One region of the Pantoea sp. SGAir0418 genome, then DNA from elsewhere that is predicted to be linked to it. Evidence: predicted binding sites of a transcription regulator. Region 1 holds the regulator's gene; the other holds the start of a gene.

Region 1 (3,415 bases):
GATGTCGACACCCTGAGCAAAGATCCGGCCGATGGCCGCAAGGTGAAAGGCGTTATCCATTGGGTGTCGGCGATTCACGCGCTGCCTGCCGAATTCCGTCTGTACGATCGTCTGTTCAGCGTGCCAAACCCGGGCGCGGCCGAGGATTTCCTCACCACCATCAACCCGAACTCGCTGGAGATCAAACAGGGCTTCGTTGAGCCGGGTCTGCGTGCCGCCAGTGCGCTGGCACCGTATCAGTTTGAGCGCGAAGGTTACTTCTGCGCTGACAGCGTGTACTCGCAGCCGTCGAAACTGGTGTTCAACCGCACCGTGGGTCTGCGTGATACCTGGGCAAAAATCGGCGAATAATTTTACTGCTTGATAGCACGATATGATCAGCAAAGGGCGAGCAATCGCCCTTTTTTATTGCCCGTTATCTGCAAACGGGAATCGATTATGCTGAACCAGACAAAAAACAGTAATCGCGCGCGATTACGACTAATCTGACTTTAATAAAATTAACTAATTTACCCGTGTGAAATCATTATTTTCAGGTAGGCTATGCGCTCTTAAATGTTGCTGTGCGGGTTAGCGAAGGAAGAAAAATGACAAGTCTCGCTCTGGAAGCCAAACATAGCGTGGTGGTTTTACATCAGCTTATCGAACGTATTTTTAATCAGGCCGAAGGCAGCGATGACAGTATGGACCTGCTGCTGTCGCACTTTCATCCCGACTTCAAAATGGTGACGCCGCAAGGCAAACAGCTCGATCTCAATGACACTGAAACCCTGTTTCGCAAACTGCACGGGCAGCGGGAAGGGATGCGAATCGCCACCAGTGAGCATGCCATCATTTCCCAGCAGCAGCAGGAAGTGACCATTCAGTATCACGAACTGCAAATGCTTAACGGCAATAACCAGACCCGCATTTCGCTGGCGGTGCTGGACTGCAGCACGCCTGTTCCGCGCTGGCGCTATTTGCAGGAAACGCTGGTCGCCTGAACGCAGCCATAAAAAAACCGGTGCCTGGCACCGGTTTTTTTATACTGCATAGCATATTCAATTACTGATCGTGGAGCGTCTCGTCTTCGCGGCAGTCTCCCAGCGCACAGTGGCCGTACAGATACAGGCTGTGGTTGCTGAGTTTGATACCGTGGCGTGTTGCAATCTCACGCTGACGCGTTTCGATAGATTCATCGCTAAACTCGATCACTTTGCCGCAGTCGAGGCAAATCAGGTGATCATGGTGATGCTGCTGGGTCAGTTCGAACACGGATTTCCCGCCTTCGAAGTTATGACGCGTCACGATGCCGGCGTCGTCAAACTGGTTCAGAACACGGTATACCGTCGCCAGACCAATCTCTTCGCCCATGTCGATCAGGCGTTTGTACAAATCTTCCGCACTGACATGATGGGACTCGGGTCCGGGTCCCTGAAGCACTTCCAGAATCTTCAGTCTGGGCAGCGTGACTTTCAGGCCAGCCTTTTTCAATGCGGAGTTGTTGTCAGTCATGCGGATATTGTCCTGTTACTTTGCTAGTCACTTACGGCGCAAAGGCCTTGAATGTGTGGTCAACGCGCATTCTCATTTGCGTCTCATTATAGAGCTCAGCCTGCGAAATGAAAACCGGCTGCGGCGGACAATTCCCCGGATGCTGTAAGGAGAAATGTCGTGAACCTCAGCGGGATCGTGCAGATCGATGTTCCTTTTCGCGCAGTCTCAGTCTGATGCCCGAGGAATAAGCAGATGACCGTTGCGGGTATTCTACAGAATTGAGGGAAAAAGTTAAAAAACCGTAGCTATTATTTTTATAGGTAATTCCATTGCCCGATGTGAGCCAGCGCCCACATCGGACAGGAAAGCATCAGGCTTCGATGATCGCCTGCAGCTGCAGCTCGTCAAAGATCTGCTTAACCCATTTGTCGACGCGCTCGTTAGTCAGTTCAGGCTGACGATCTTCATCGATGGCGAGGCCGAGAAAGTGTTTGTCGTCTGCCAGACCTTTAGAGGCTTCGAAGTGGTAACCTTCGGTTGGCCAGTGGCCCACAATCACTGCGCCGTTTGGCTCAATGATGTCGCGAATGGTGCCCATCGCGTCACAGAAGTACTCGGCGTAATCTTCCTGATCGCCGCAGCCAAACAGCGCCACCAGCTTACCGTTAAAATCAATCTCTTCCAGCGTCGGGAAGAAGTCATCCCAGTCGCACTGGGCTTCACCGTAGTACCAGGTCGGAATACCCAGCAGCAGAATATCGAATGCTTCGAGATCTTCTTTGGTGCTCTTAGCAATGTCATGCACTTCGGCGACATCTTTACCCAGTTGTTTCTGGATCATTTTTGCAATGTTTTCAGTGTTGCCGGTATCGCTGCCGAAGAAAATGCCTACGATTGCCATGGAGTGAGTAACCTCTTAAATCCTGATTGTGAAAGTAAGTCAGAAGACGACACAGTTATGCGAATGATAGCAGACCGGCGAAAAGCGCGGAATGTGTAAAGCGCTGAGTTTGTGTTCCAGCGTGCGGTCTGCGCACGTTACGCCAGTTTGAGCTGCGCCAGCAGCATTTGTTCAATCAGTTCACTGCGGCTGATGTTCTGCTGCTCGGCCAGCGTATTAAGCGCGTCGACCGCTTCGCTGGACATTTTCAGCTCAACGCGGCGCAGGCCGCGCACCCGGTCGCGCTTCAGCTGGTTGCGCTTATTAATGCGCAGCTGCTCATCACGCGACAGCGGACTGGTTTTAGGGCGACCGGGACGCCGCTCGTCTGCGAAGAGATCGAGCGTGGTACGATCTGTCTGTTCTTTTGCCATGGTTTGTGAAACTGCGTGGGCGCGAACGGCGGAAAGGCGCTGCGCGATTTAAACATTTATCGGCCCGACCGCGGCGAAAAAAGCATCCGCGGCAAATTTTTAGCGCGACATCATACTCCAGCGCCCGGCGCGACGCCAACCCTAAACCGCCCGTAGCAAGCTTTTGCTTTTACAGGTTAAAAAAGCGGCGCACCGCGCGCAGCACGGCATCGGGTTTTTCGGCATGCACCCAGTGGCCAGCACCGCTGATAATGTGCGCCTGCGCCTGCGGGAACTGGCGCAGCAGCGCATCACGGTGCTGATTGTCCAGATAGGGTGAATCACCGCCGCGAATAAACAGCGCCGGATGAGGCCACGCGGGCACCTCCTGCCAGCCGGAGAGCACCGGATAATTGTCCCATAACACCGGCACGTTGAAGCGCCATTCGCCTTCATGGAAAGATTTCAGAATGAACTGAATCACGCCTTCTTCGCGCACGTGCTCACGCATCACGTCGGCCGCAGCGCTGCGGCGCGTGACGCCAGCTGCACTGACCGCGCGGATCGCCGCGAAGATCTCATCATGGCGTCGCGTCTGGTAATCCACCGGCGCGATATCGATCAGCACCATTTTGCCAATCCGTTC
Region 2 (3,415 bases), 680 kb from region 1:
TAAGCGGCTGTACATTGGTGAGCCGAGCGCCGAGGCGATTGCGGCGCAAGCCCCGGATCTGATCATCGTCAGCGCCACCGGTAATGACTCCGCCCTGAAGCTGGTCAGTCAGCTGTCCGCCATTGCCCCCACGCTGGTGGTCAACTACGACGATAAGAGCTGGCAGGATGTGGTTACGCTGCTGGGGCAGGCCACCGGCCATGAAGCACAGGCGGCGCAGCGCGTAAAAGAGTTCGACGATCGCGAAGCGGCGCTGAAGCAGGCCATTACGCTGCCGCCGCAGCCGGTCTCCGCGATGGTATGGAACGGTGATGGCCGGGCAGTGAATCTGTGGACCGCCGCATCGGCGCAGGGCAAACTGCTGCAGCAGCTCGGTTTTACCCTGGCGCAGCCGCCGGCCGGCACGCAACAGGGGCACAGCATGGGCCAGCGCAAAGACATTATTCAGCTCTCGGGCGAGAATCTCGCCGCCAGCCTGACCGGTCACAGCTTCCTGCTGTTTGCCGGCGATGACAAAACCGCGCAGTCAGTGCTGAGCAACCCGTTCCTGGCACAAAACGCGGCGGTGCGCGATAAGCAGGTCTATGCGCTGGGCATCGACACCTTCCGCCTGGATTACTACAGCGCCAGCAATCTGCTGACGCGTCTGCATCAGCTGTTCGTCAAATCATGATGTTTGCTGCGCCAGCACGGGCGCGGGCGCCTGATAGCGCCGCAATCCTTTCATCACCAGCCACATCATGACGCCAAGCAGTGTCGCGGCACAGCCAAACGCCGCGGCAGCCTGCGCCGGTAACAGCCACGAACCGAGGGCACCAATCAGCGCGGCGCCGAGGGCATCGCCGCACACGTTCTGCGCCGTCCACAGGCTGTTGATGCGGCCCAGCAGATGATCCGGCGTCAGCAGCTGAATCATCGCGTATTGCACCAGGCTGTTGATGGCACTGAAATAGCCGAAGCCCGCCAGACACAGCAGCGCCAGCCACAGCGTCGGCATCAGGCTGAACAGGCCCAGGGCGACGAAACCGGCCACGGCACTGCCCAGCACCAGCCGCCCAGGGCGCGCCGCCTGTTTCAGCCTGCCGCTGGTAAATGCACCCACGGCGGCACCGAGCGGCACGGCGGCGTACAGCATACCGAGCTGGTCGGCGCTGACTGACCAGTGCGGTGCCAGCGCCGGGTACAGCACGCGGATGGCGCTGGCCAGCGTTACCAGCGCACCGGTCAGCGCCACCATGCCGACCAGCGGGCTGGCGAACAGGAATTGCACGCCGGTTGCCAGCGCCCGCAACGGATGCTCGCGCGGCTGCGGAGGCGGGGGCAGCGCAGGCAGCTTTAGCAGCGTCAGTACCGTCAGCAGCGTGCCGAAGGCGGTCAGTCCGTAATTCCACAGCACGCCGCCGTGCGCGATCACCACACCAGCAATTGCCGGCGATAAAATCGAGCCGAAGCGCACCGTCAGCATGGTAATGGCACCGGCCTGCATGATGTTTTCGCGCCCCACCAGCGCTGGCGTAGCGGCCAGCAGCGCCGTGACGCCAATCGCACCAAAAAAGCCGTCCCACAAGCCCAGCAGATAGACCGCCAGCAGCGAAGGCGCGGGCAGCGCGGCATTTATCGCCAGCGCGACAAAGCCCAGCCCGCAGGTGGTGCGGGCAAGCAGGATCAACGTCTTACGCTCATAGCGATCGGCCAGCACGCCGCCGGTCAGCAGGCCAGTAAACATGCCGGCAGCGGACAGTGTGACGGCGAGGCCCACCAGCAGCGGGGAATGGGTCATCTGCTGAATCTGCACCGGCACGGCAACGGCCAGCATACCGAGCGCCACAATCGAGATAAAACGCGCAATAAACACCGCGCGAAACGCCGCGTGGGTTTTCAGCAATGAGAGATCGATAAAGTGAGAGGGTTTGTTCATTGTTTCGCCTTTTTGCACCAATTTTCCTCATCATCCGCGAGGCGACTCATGGTAACATAGGCAAACGCGAGTAATAACGATAACAAATATCATTATCACATTACGTTGCACCGCAACGACGTCGAACAGTGAAGGTTTAGAACGCTATGCGCCAGATCCGTGCATTAGCAGGCTCAGGGATTCTGCTTTTGCTCCTCATGGCGCTCAGTCTGATGCTGGGTGCCAAATCAATACCGCTTTCCGATGTGTATCACGCTCTCACCGCTTCCTGCTCCAGCGCGGAGTGCATCATCGTGCGCGATGCGCGCCTGCCGCGCACGCTGGCCGGTCTGCTGGCGGGTGTGGCGCTGGGGCTGGCTGGCGCGCTGATGCAGAGCCTGACGCGTAATCCGCTGGCCGAGCCGGGCATTCTGGGCGTGAACGCCGGTGCCGGTTTTGCCATCGTGCTCGGCATCGCGCTGCTGGGGGCGGACTCCCCGCTGCAGTGGCTGACGCTGGCCTTCAGCGGTGCACTGCTGGCGGCGCTGCTGATGACGGTGATTGGCGCGATGGGCGGCGGGCGCGTCAATCCGGTGCGTCTGACGCTGGCAGGCGTGGCGCTGGCGGCGGTGCTGGAGGGCTTAACCTCCGGCCTGTCGCTGCTCAATCCGGACATTTACGATCACCTGCGCTTCTGGCAGAGCGGCTCGCTGGATATCCGCGATTTCAGCGTGTTGCGCACCCTGAGCCCGGCGGTGCTGGCCGGTGCGGCGCTGGCGCTGGGGCTGGCGCAGTCGCTGAACAGCCTGAGCATGGGCGGTGATATGGCGGCGGCGCTGGGCACGCGCGTGGTGCGCACCCAACTGCTGGGCCTGCTGGCGATTGCCTTACTGAGCGGCGCGGCGACCGCCGCCGTCGGGCCGATCGCTTTTATCGGCCTGATGACGCCGCATTTTGCCCGCTGGCTGGTGGGCAACGATCACCGCTGGCTGCTGCCAGCGACGGCGCTGATCACCCCGGCGCTGCTGCTGGCGGCGGATATTCTGGGGCGGATAATGGTGGCGGGCGAACTGCGCGTCTCAATTGTGACCGCCATCCTTGGCGCGCCGATGCTGATTTTGCTGGTGCGGCGCCAGCGCGGGCGAGGTGGATTATGACGCGGCGTGCCTGGTTGCATGGCGGCTGGCTGCTAGTAGCGTGTGCGCTGCTGACGTGGCTGGCGCTGACGCGCGGTGCGCTGCCGATTACGGCGGAGCAGGTGTGGCAGGCGCTGCGCGGGCAGGGAGCGGCTAATGTGCAGCTGATTGTGGTGGAGTGGCGGCTGCCGCGCGTGCTGATGGCGCTGCTGATCGGTGCGGCGCTGGGTGTCAGCGGGGCGATTTTTCAGTCGCTGCTGCGTAACCCGCTCGGCAGCCCGGATATCCTCGGCTTCAATACCGGCGCTTACAGCGGCGTGCTGGTGGCGCTGGTGCTGTTTAATCAGAGCATCACCGCGATGACCGGGGCCGCGCTGATCGG

The links. The regulator Fur, encoded in region 1, represses iron uptake genes when iron is present. The targets are predictions, from matches to a motif close to ATAATAATGAGAACNACTATCAA.
Region 2: a site for Fur is predicted at 1,989-2,011, ahead of fepD (Fe(3+)-siderophore ABC transporter permease). Genes of this name have one in related genera too.

Annotation. Positions count from the first base shown of each region.
Region 1 is NZ_CP027911.1:2,825,810-2,829,224, reverse strand. It holds gene glnS (glutamine--tRNA ligase) at 1-351, shown strand, start outside; gene C1N84_RS13180 (hypothetical protein) at 588-983, shown strand; gene fur (ferric iron uptake transcriptional regulator) at 1,045-1,494, opposite strand; gene fldA (flavodoxin FldA) at 1,847-2,377, opposite strand; gene ybfE (LexA regulated protein) at 2,515-2,790, opposite strand; gene ybfF (esterase) at 2,960-3,415, opposite strand, start outside.
Region 2 is NZ_CP027911.1:3,503,875-3,507,289, reverse strand. It holds gene fepB (Fe2+-enterobactin ABC transporter substrate-binding protein) at 1-673, shown strand, start outside; gene entS (enterobactin transporter EntS) at 668-1,918, opposite strand; gene fepD (Fe(3+)-siderophore ABC transporter permease) at 2,065-3,054, shown strand; gene fepG (iron-enterobactin ABC transporter permease) at 3,051-3,415, shown strand, end outside.